3 regions of the Paenibacillus sp. FSL P2-0136 genome follow, and region 3 is predicted to be linked to each of the others. Evidence: predicted binding sites of a transcription regulator. Region 3 holds the regulator's gene; each other region holds the start of a gene.
What was found. Region 3 encodes Rex, which represses fermentation and respiration genes when NADH is low (regulators of the CRP and FNR family bind a similar motif). Its sites were predicted from a motif close to TTGTGAAATATTTCACAA; they were not measured.

Region 1 (3,240 bases), 2.7 Mb from region 3:
GCGGGAGGCGGCCAGGAGATATCGCTGCGCGGAGGGGAGAGCATCTCCGAAGGGGCCGGTCCGCTCGGCAGATCCCTGCGCGGCTTCGTGCCGGTCTATAACAACCGGGGGCATCAGGTGGGTGTGGTCATTGCCGGTCTGTCCCTGGAGCGGGTCGAGCGGCTGGTCCTGATGAATGAGTGGACGATTATTGCGATTCTGGTCTCGGGAGCCTTGCTGGGAGCGGGAGGAGCATTCATTCTGGCGGCCCGGATCAAGCGGATGGTGTTCGGGATGGAGCCGGAGGACATCTCCAAGCTGCTCCAGGAACGCAGTGCGATGCTGGAATCCACGCGTGAGGGAATTATTGCCGTAGATCAGGAGGCGCGGATTACCATCCTTAATATGGAAGCACAGCGGCTTCTGCGGGCAGCGGGGATTGGCGGGAGCGCCATGAACCGGCAGATTGCCGAGTATTGGCCGGAGCTGGGTCTTGAGCAGGTATTGGCTGAGGGAGAGGGGATACAGGACCGGGAGCTGGAGCTGGGAGACAGCTCTCTTTTGGTGAACAGCCTGCCAGTCCGGGTGAATGGGAACATCGTTGGCGCGATTGCTACCTTCCGGGATGAAACCGAATTGGCTGTGCTGGCAGAGAAGCTGTCGGGAGTCTCGGTCTATGCAGAAGCGCTGCGCTCCGGTGCCCATGAGTTCATGAACAAGCTGCATGTCATTATGGGCATGACGCATATGGGTCTGTATGATGAGCTGCAGCAATATATTCTGGGAACGGTAAGCAATTACCAGAAGGAGATCGGGTCGATCACAAGACAGATCAAGGACCCGGTGCTGGCCGGATTTCTGCTGGGGAAGCTGAGCCGGGCACGCGAAGCGGGGATGGAGCTGCTGCTGACCGGAGACAGCTATCTGCCGGAGCCGGCTGATCCGCAGGTGATTCATGAGCTGATTACGATTGCCGGCAATCTGCTGGATAATGCTCTGGAGGCGCTGGGGGAGCTCTGTGAGCAACCCGTGAAGCGGGTGGAGCTTGCTTTTCAATATGAAGAAGGGCGGCTGCTATGCGAGGTTAGCGACAACGGTCCGGGAATTCCGGCGGGTCTGGGGGATAAGATCTTCGTTCAGGGCTACTCCTCCAAGGGTGAACAGCGGGGAATCGGCCTATATCTGGTGAAGAAAAGTGTAGACAAACTGGGGGGTCATCTTGAGCTTGCCGCCGGCTGCGGGCCGGGAGCACATTTTATCGTGGATGTGCCTTATGAGGTGAAGGAGGAGGAGGGTGTGTGAACATTTAAGGTCCGCATACCCGCTTACTTTAGTTACAAAACTCTTTAATAATTTACGGAAGGTTCCACAAACCGCTTCTTTGGCGCTATGATAATTGTGAAAATATGCACAAGGGGGCACAACTCACATGAATAAGAGATTAACAGCGGCGCTTATCCTCATTCTCTCCGTGATGCTGGTCATTGCAGGCTGCGGAAACAACAATGCGGGCAGCAGCAAGAATGAGAGCAAGGAAGCGGGCAGCGCGGCTACAGAGCCGGTAGCAACCACTGCACCTACTGAGAAGCCGGAGGCCGTGTCGGGAGCATCCGAAGCGAGCTATACTCCATATGATCAGTTAAAGGATAAATATGATATCGTCATCGTCGGCGCGGGCGGTGCTGGAATGTCTGCTGCGCTGGAAGCCAAAGCGGCCGGCATGAACCCGGTCATCTTAGAGAAAATGCCGGTAGCCGGCGGCAATACAACCAAATCCTCCTCAGGGATGAATGCTTCGCAGACCAAGTTCCAGAAGGAGCAGGGCATCGAAGACAGCAACGAACTGTTCTATGAAGAGACCCTTAAGGGCGGACATGATACGAACAATAAGGAGCTGCTGCACTTCTTCGTGGATCAATCCGCAGGTGCCATTGACTGGCTCGATTCCATCGGAATCCGCCTGAACAATATTACAATTACCGGCGGTATGAAGGAGAAGCGTACCCATCGTCCGGAGGACGGCTCGGCCGTGGGACAATATCTTGTAGCAGGACTTGTCCGCAATGTTCAGGAGCAGGGAATTCCGCTGTTCGTCAATGCGGATGTGAAGGAGCTTACGGTACAGGATGGTAAGGTGAACGGCGTGAAGGTGCTGTTCAACCAGGCTGATGACAAAACGATCAGCGCAGCAGCAGTTATCGTAACCACCGGGGGCTTCGGTGCCAACAAGGAACTGATTGCCAAGGTTCGCCCGGATCTGCAAGGACTGGTAACGACCAACCAGATTGGCAGCACCGGCGACGGCATTGCCATGATTGAGAAGGTCGGCGGAACTACCGTGGACCTGGATCAGATTCAGGTTCACCCGACTGTACAGCAGGAGAAATCCTACCTGATCGGTGAAGCGGTCCGGGGAGAAGGGGCTATTCTTGTATCTGCTGAGGGCAAGCGCTTCGGCAATGAGATGGATACCCGTGACAAGGTGACGGCTTCAATTAATACACTTCCTGAGAAATCCGCTTATCTCGTGTTCGACGCCGGAGTGAAATCCCGTGTAAAGGCGGTAGATCAATACATCAAGATGGGTGTAGTCAAGACCGCAGATACCATCGAGGCACTGGCGGATCAGATGAAGGTTCCAGCCGCTGCACTTAAGACCACCGTGGAAACATGGAACAGTGCGGTGAAAAGTAAGTCGGATGCCGAGTTCGGCAGAACAACCGGTATGGATAATGATCTGTCCGGTGCTCCGTATTATGCGATTCAGATCGGCCCTGGAATTCACTATACGATGGGCGGAGTGGTGATCAACACCAACACTGAGGTCTTGAACAAAGACGGCAAGGCGATTACGGGCCTGTTCGCGGCAGGAGAAGTGGTCGGCGGGCTGCACGGTGAGAACCGCATCGGCGGTAACTCGGTAGCCGAGATTATTATCTTCGGACGTCAGGCAGGGATTAAGTCGGCTGAATTTGTAAAAGCGCAATAAGCTATTATTCTATATTGTTCTCATGTAAAAGGGATGCTCCGCAGCCATCAGGCTATGCGGGCATCCCTTTCTGTGTTGCAGCTCTAAGGCTGTATCGCCGGGGAGGGCGCAGGCTTGGCCGACCGGGTCAGCGAGAACAGCTCCAGCTCCGGACGGCTTTTGCCGGCCAGCGTATCGGCAAGCAGCTCGGCGGCAATCATGCTGTAGACCGTGCCGTTTCCGCCATAGCCTTCAATGAAGTAGCAATGCGGAAATTCCGGGTGCGGCCCCAT
Region 2 (3,240 bases), 270 kb from region 3:
AACATTTAAAAAAACAAAAAGTTTGCGTTCATTAAAATTTGTTATATTCAGTGCGTACAATCACAAGTTCCGCCTAAGGCCAGTGATAAGGTGTAGAAGTGAAAAGAAGCACAAACCTACATCTAACCTGAGGAGGGGCCAACATGGCGTCCAATCAATTAAACGATACAACAATTCATCCCGGGTTCACCCCGGAAGCAATGGTCAGAGATATTGTTCTGCAGTTCCCCAAAGCAGCAGATTATTTCAAAGCACAACGGATCGATTTCTGCTGCGGAGGTGCCAAGCCGCTGGCTGAAGCCGCTGCCGAGAAGGGTCTTGATCCGGCAGCAATGGTGCAGGAGCTGAACAAGCTGCAAGAGCAGCACCCGGTTCTGGAAGAGGATACCGCCTGGAACGAAGCTTCTTCGGAGGAGCTGGTGGATTATATTGTGAACAAGCATCACCGTTACCTGCGTGAAGAGCTTCCGCTAATCAGTCAAAATGTAACCAAGGTGTTCCGCGTTCACGGTGAGGATTCACCGCACCTCGGAGAAATGCACCGTCTGTTCAATATGCTGCGTGAAGAGCTGCTGCAGCATACAGCGAAGGAAGAAGAGAGCGAATTCCCTAAGATGCTGGCCTACACTCAGAACCCAACCGAAGAAGGACTTGCGGAGCTGCGCGGACTGCTGCATAATTTGGAAGCTGAGCATGACGGGGCCGGAGAGATTCTGCGCGAGCTGCGCAGAGTTACTAATGACTACACACCGCCTGCACATGCCTGCACGACTTATCGCCTGACCTATGCCCGCCTTGAAGAACTGGAAGGCATGACTTTCGAACATGTACATCTGGAGAACAACATTTTGTTCCTGCGGTATCAATAGGACCTGCTGCAAGGTAGAAGTCCCTTCGGGGGCTTTTTACTTTTTCTTCCGGCAGAAATGATTTGAGAACCCTTCCTCTATGCGTTATCCTTAAAGAGTCTGGGAAAATACATATGAAGGCGGTGCCGTGGGATGTCCACGAAATGGATGCGCTTCATGCTGTGCCTTCTCTTGCTGGCCGCGGCAAGCGGTTGTGGCTTGGGATCAGAGAATGGCGGCAGCAGTAACGGAGGCCAAGGATTAACCTTTTCAGTCAAGGTGGGTGACAGTGAAATGGCCGGAAGCTCGGCCAGATTGCTTAATGAAGCTTACGTGCCTGGGAATTCAATAATAGAGCTGTTCAGAAAGAGCGGCGTTGTTACATTTTCAGCGGATGGAACCAGTATTCTTGAGGTGAATAAGGTCTCCCTGGGTCCGGATATGAGCTGGGAGGTTCAGGTGAACGGCAAGAAGGTTCCAGAGCTGAATACGACCCTGGAACCGGGTTCGGCCATTACGATGTCAGCAGGGCCTGCCGGAACCGGAAAGATGTTTCAGCCTGTCATCATCACGGTGAACGGGGGGAGCGAGCAGCCGGAGCTGACACATTCGCATGTGCTTTCTTTTATGCAGGATATGTCCGTCAAGGGACTGCTCAAGAACAGCGGTATGGTCCGGCTTGCCGAGGATAACCGGACGGTGCTTACTGTTATGGATTATACACCGCTCAGCAGCGAGGAATGGAGACTGAAGGTCAACGATAAAGGTCTGCTCGGTAATGGAGTGGACATGAAGCTCAGTCCGCAGGACAAGCTGGAGATCTCTCTGGTACTGAAATAAGTGAATGAAGTATAGGAGTGAGATCGTGTATCGAATGAACGGATATCTGTGCGAAACTGCATGGGTATCCGTTTTTTTTGGACAGGAGAAGTCATATCCACTTGTGTGAAAAAATTCACATAACGTGTGACTGTGGTCACACTTGTCATGGAATTGGGGACAGTATAATTTCTCTATCAGGTAAAGTTATTGAAGAAATCAGAGTTTCTGAAGGAGGGTCTACCAGTGGCAGCGGAAAGAGAAAAGTTAGTGCTGATTGGGAATGGCATGGCGGGAGTAGGCACTATTGAGCAGATTCTGAAGCTGGGCGGCGCTTATGATATTACTGTCTTCGGCAGTGAGCCGCATCCCAACTATAACCGGATTATGTTGTCCTATGTACTTGAAGGCAGCAAAACAATTGAAGACATCATTCTCAACGATCTCGGGTGGTATGAAGATAATCATATTACACTGCATACCGGCACGACGGTTACCCGGATCGATGAACAGAACAAACTAATATTGACCGATAATGGACTGGCGGTTCCTTACGATAAAGCAATTATTGCGACAGGCTCGAATTCTTTCATTCTCCCCGTACCCGGCAGCACCAAGGATGGGGTAGTCGGGTTCCGAGATATCGCAGACTGCGATGCGATGCTGGCAGCGGCGAAGCAGTACCGCACGGCGGCTGTGATCGGTGGAGGACTGCTAGGTCTTGAAGCGGCGAAGGGCCTGGTCAATCTGGGTATGGATGTTACCGTTGTGCATCTGCTGGAGGATCTGATGGAGCGCCAGCTGGACCGTACCGCTTCTTCAATGCTGCAGGCAGAGCTTACGCGTCAAGGTGTGAAATTCGCCATGGGCAAGCAGACCGTTGAATTAACTGGCGAAGAACGGGTAACTGGACTACGCTTCAGTGACGGCAGTGAACTGCCCGCAGAGTTTGTAGTGATGGCTGTTGGAATCAAGCCGAATGTCCAGCTTGCCAAGGACAGCGGAATCACCGTTAACCGCGGGATCGTAGTTGACGATTATATGCAGACTTCTATGGCAGATGTGTATTCTGTCGGCGAATGTACAGAGCACCGTGGAACCTGCTACGGACTCGTTGCACCGTTATTCGAGCAGGGCATGGTTCTTGCCAAGCATTTGTCTGGTGTACAGACTCCGGGCTATGAAGGCTCAGTTGTAGCAACCAAGCTCAAAATTTCCGGGGTAGATGTGTTCTCCGCTGGTGAATTTACCGAAACGCCGGAGCATACCGTCATTTCTGCCAAGGATGAATGGAAGCGAACCTACAAGAAGATTTTGCTTAAGGATAATGTGATTGTCGGTGCCGTCTTGTTCGGTGATGTAACGGAATCTGCCAACCTGCAGAAGCTTGTGAAAAACAGCACAGAGATGACCAATGAAATCTATGATGAAGTTATGGGCACAAGCTGCTGCGGCGGAGGCGGTGCCAAGAAGGGCATGTCCGTTGAATCGATGGCTGATGAAGAAATCGTCTGCGGCTGCAACGGCGTAACCAAAAAAGCGATTGTGGATGCTGTTACGGAGAACGGCTTCA
Region 3 (3,240 bases):
TATTTCACATTCGCCCATACCCTCACCCGACTCTATAAGGATAGCCGGAGCGGGCAGCTGCCTGCCCTCCGCCAGAGTCTGCAGTCTTCGGGCAGTGAGCAGGCTTCCGAATGGAGCGGCGTGATCGACCGGATCTATCCCGATCTGCTGACGGTGAAGGAGTCCTGGGATGCGCTCAGCGACCGGCTCTTCAGCCTGCTGCCTGAGCGCAGCGATGCCGGGGCCGGTGAAGCAGGTCAGCTGGTGGCACGCCTGCAGCCGGGCAAGAAGCCGAAGGATTGGGAGGAGCTGGCTGCCCTTGAGAATACACTGAACCTCAGTCTGAGCGATATCATCCGCAAGGGCGACAAAATGCTCAGTGAGATGCGTGACACGGACAGCCAATCCTCCTCAGACAGTCTTGTGACCGATATCGGCGGGTTATTCAAGGATCTGGCATCCATTAGAGAGCAGATCCGCTTCTTCATGAGTCTGAACGATGAGAATATCGTGTATTGGCTGGAGGGAAGCGGTAATTATAAGGGCAAGTCACTGCAAATGTATGCTGTTCCTGTAGATGTCAGCACCCAGCTCAGGGAGCTGTTCTTCGATAAGAAGAAGAGCATTATCCTGACCTCGGCCACCTTATCCGTGGATAAATCCTTCCAGTTCATGATTGATAACCTGGGTCTTGGCGAGGCTGCAGAGCAGCGGCGTCTGATGACAACACTGCTTCCGTCGCCATTCAAGTATCGTGAGCAGGCTCTCCTGGTCATTCCCCGGGACTTCCCGAGCGTCAAGGGGAGTATTGGGGATGCCCGCTTCGTGGACACCCTCGTGCACTCCCTTGCCGAGACAGCTGTAACAACACGGGGGCGGATGCTGGTGCTGTTCACCTCCTACAAGATGCTGCGCCAGGTGTATGAACCGCTGAAGGAGGCACTTGCCTCACAGGATATCGCGGTACTCGGACAAGGTGTGGAAGGCGGCAGCCGGAGCAAGCTGATCCGCCGCTTCCAGGACAGCCCGGCTTCGGTCTTGCTGGGTACCAGCAGCTTCTGGGAAGGGGTGGATATCCCTGGAGAAGCATTGACCTGCCTGGCGATTGTCAGACTGCCGTTCCAGCCGCCGAATCACCCGCTGGCAGAAGCGAAGTCAGAGCTGCTTCAGGCACAGAAGAAGAATCCGTTCATGAAGCTGTCCGTGCCGCAGGCTGTCATCCGCTTCAAGCAGGGCTTCGGGCGGCTGGTCCGCACGGCGCAGGACCGGGGCATCGTAATTGTGTACGATACCAGAGTGATTGAATCGCATTACGGAAAGTACTTTCTGTACTCGCTCCCCGGTCCCAAGATGGAGCATATGCTCACCGAGCAGATGGTCCCGAGAATTGCCGAATGGCTGGATGACGGCGGGGTTTCCTAATTCATCTGCTATTGCTATTATTAATAAGTCATGATTATCCTGAAGATCCGTTCCCGCCTGTCCTGCCACTCCGGCAGGCGGCGGGGCACGGTTGCTATAATTGTACGGAATGAAGTGTAGGCTAACAAAACTTTTAAGGAGGAGAATACATGAAATCGGATAAAATATCGGAGGCCGTCGTGCGCAGGCTCCCAGTGTACCTGCGTTTCCTGAACGATCTCCAAAAACGTGAAATCTCCACAGTCTCTTCTCAGGAGCTGGGCCAGAAGCTTGACCTAAATCCCGCCCAGATCCGTAAGGATTTGGCTTATTTTGGTGATTTTGGCAGAAAAGGCATCGGCTATGATGTATCTTATCTGATTGAGAAGATCCGCCATATCCTGAAGCTTGACCAGCAAATTAATGTTGCACTGGTTGGAGCCGGTAACCTCGGTCATGCCTTGTCTAACTACAACGCTTACTTGAAGGATACGATGAAGATTACTGCCATCTTCGATGCCTACCCGCCGAAGGTGGGCCAGCAGATCAACTCGCTGGTTGTGCAGCCGATGGAGGAGCTAAGCAGTACCATCCGCTCGCAGGGCATCCGGATCGGGATTATTACCGTGCCTGACAGCGAAGCCCAGAACGTAGCTGATATTCTTGTGGATTCCGGTATCGAAGCGATTCTGAACTTCGCACCGGTTATTCTCAAGACGCCTGCCAATATCCGGATTCATGCCGCAGATTTCACCACAGATCTGCAGAGCTTGGCCTATTATTTGCATGATGGAAAGGATGAGGCTGAAGATGAGCAGTAAGATCACGATAATCAAGAATGGGCACTTCCTGGTTCCGGGCAGTGACAAGCCGGTACTGAGCGGGTACATGACCCTGGAGAATGATTTGATTACTTACATAGGTGAAGCTGAGCCGGTAGTGGAGGATGGCGCACAGGTCGTAGACGGCAGCCGTCTGCTGTTCATGCCTGGTCTGGTAAATACCCATGGTCATACTGCAATGTCACTGCTGCGCGGGTACGGTGACGATATGGTGCTTCAGACTTGGCTGCAGGAGAAGATGTGGCCGATGGAAGAGAAATTCACTGGTGATGATGTATATTGGGGAACCTCGTTGTCCGTGCTGGAGATGCTGAAGGGCGGCACAACCACCTTCCTCGATATGTATGATCATATGGACCGGGTAGCGGAAGTAACGGAGCAGTCCGGTATTCGTGCTGTGCTGATGCGCGGCGTAATTGGGCTGTGCCCGGAAGAGGTACAGCAAGCGAAGCTTGCTGAGGCGATTGCTTTTGCCCGTAACTGGCACGGCAAGGCTGACGGCAGAATTACGACCATGCTCTCACCGCACGCCCCGTACACCTGTCCTCCAGAGTTTTTCATGAAGTTTGTGCAGGCTGCCCATGATCTGGACTTGCCAATGCACACCCATATGTCCGAGACGCGCCATGAAGTGGAACAGAACGTGGCCGACTACGGCCTGCGTCCGGTCGCGCATCTGGAGAAGCTCGGGATGTTCACCCGTCCTTCGCTCATTGCCCACGGGGTTCATCTGAACGATGAAGAGATCGGTATCCTGGCCCGCCATAACGTTGGCGTGTCGCATAACCCCGGCAGTAACCTGAAGCTGGCCAGCGGGGTAGCCCGTGTTCCTGAGCTGCTGAGAGCCGGGGTTAAGGTCTCTCTGGGGACAGACGGTGCGGCGAGCAACAACAATCTGGATATGTTCGAAGAGATGCGGCTGGTGGCTCTGATCCACAAGGGCGTAAGCGGTGATCCTACAGCGGTACCGGCTCCTGAGGCGCTTCTGATGGCTACGGAGTATGGGGCGCAGTCTATT

Region 1: a site for Rex is predicted at 1,376-1,393, ahead of NYE26_RS07190 (flavocytochrome c). Genes of this name have one in related genera too.
Region 2: a site for Rex is predicted at 1,792-1,809, ahead of nirB (nitrite reductase large subunit NirB). Genes of this name have one in related genera too.

The regions. Positions count from the first base shown of each region.
Region 1 covers NZ_CP150244.1:1,735,579-1,738,818, forward strand. The annotation lists gene dcuS (DcuS/MalK family sensor histidine kinase) at 1-1,281, shown strand, start outside; gene NYE26_RS07190 (flavocytochrome c) at 1,409-2,968, shown strand; gene NYE26_RS07195 (FAD-dependent oxidoreductase) at 3,052-3,240, opposite strand, start outside.
Region 2 covers NZ_CP150244.1:4,714,360-4,717,599, reverse strand. The annotation lists gene ric (iron-sulfur cluster repair di-iron protein) at 174-869, shown strand; gene NYE26_RS20185 (hypothetical protein) at 1,002-1,688, shown strand; gene nirB (nitrite reductase large subunit NirB) at 1,914-3,240, shown strand, end outside.
Region 3 covers NZ_CP150244.1:4,444,363-4,447,602, reverse strand. The annotation lists gene dinG (ATP-dependent DNA helicase DinG) at 1-1,401, shown strand, start outside; gene NYE26_RS18875 (redox-sensing transcriptional repressor Rex) at 1,551-2,201, shown strand; gene NYE26_RS18870 (amidohydrolase) at 2,191-3,240, shown strand, end outside.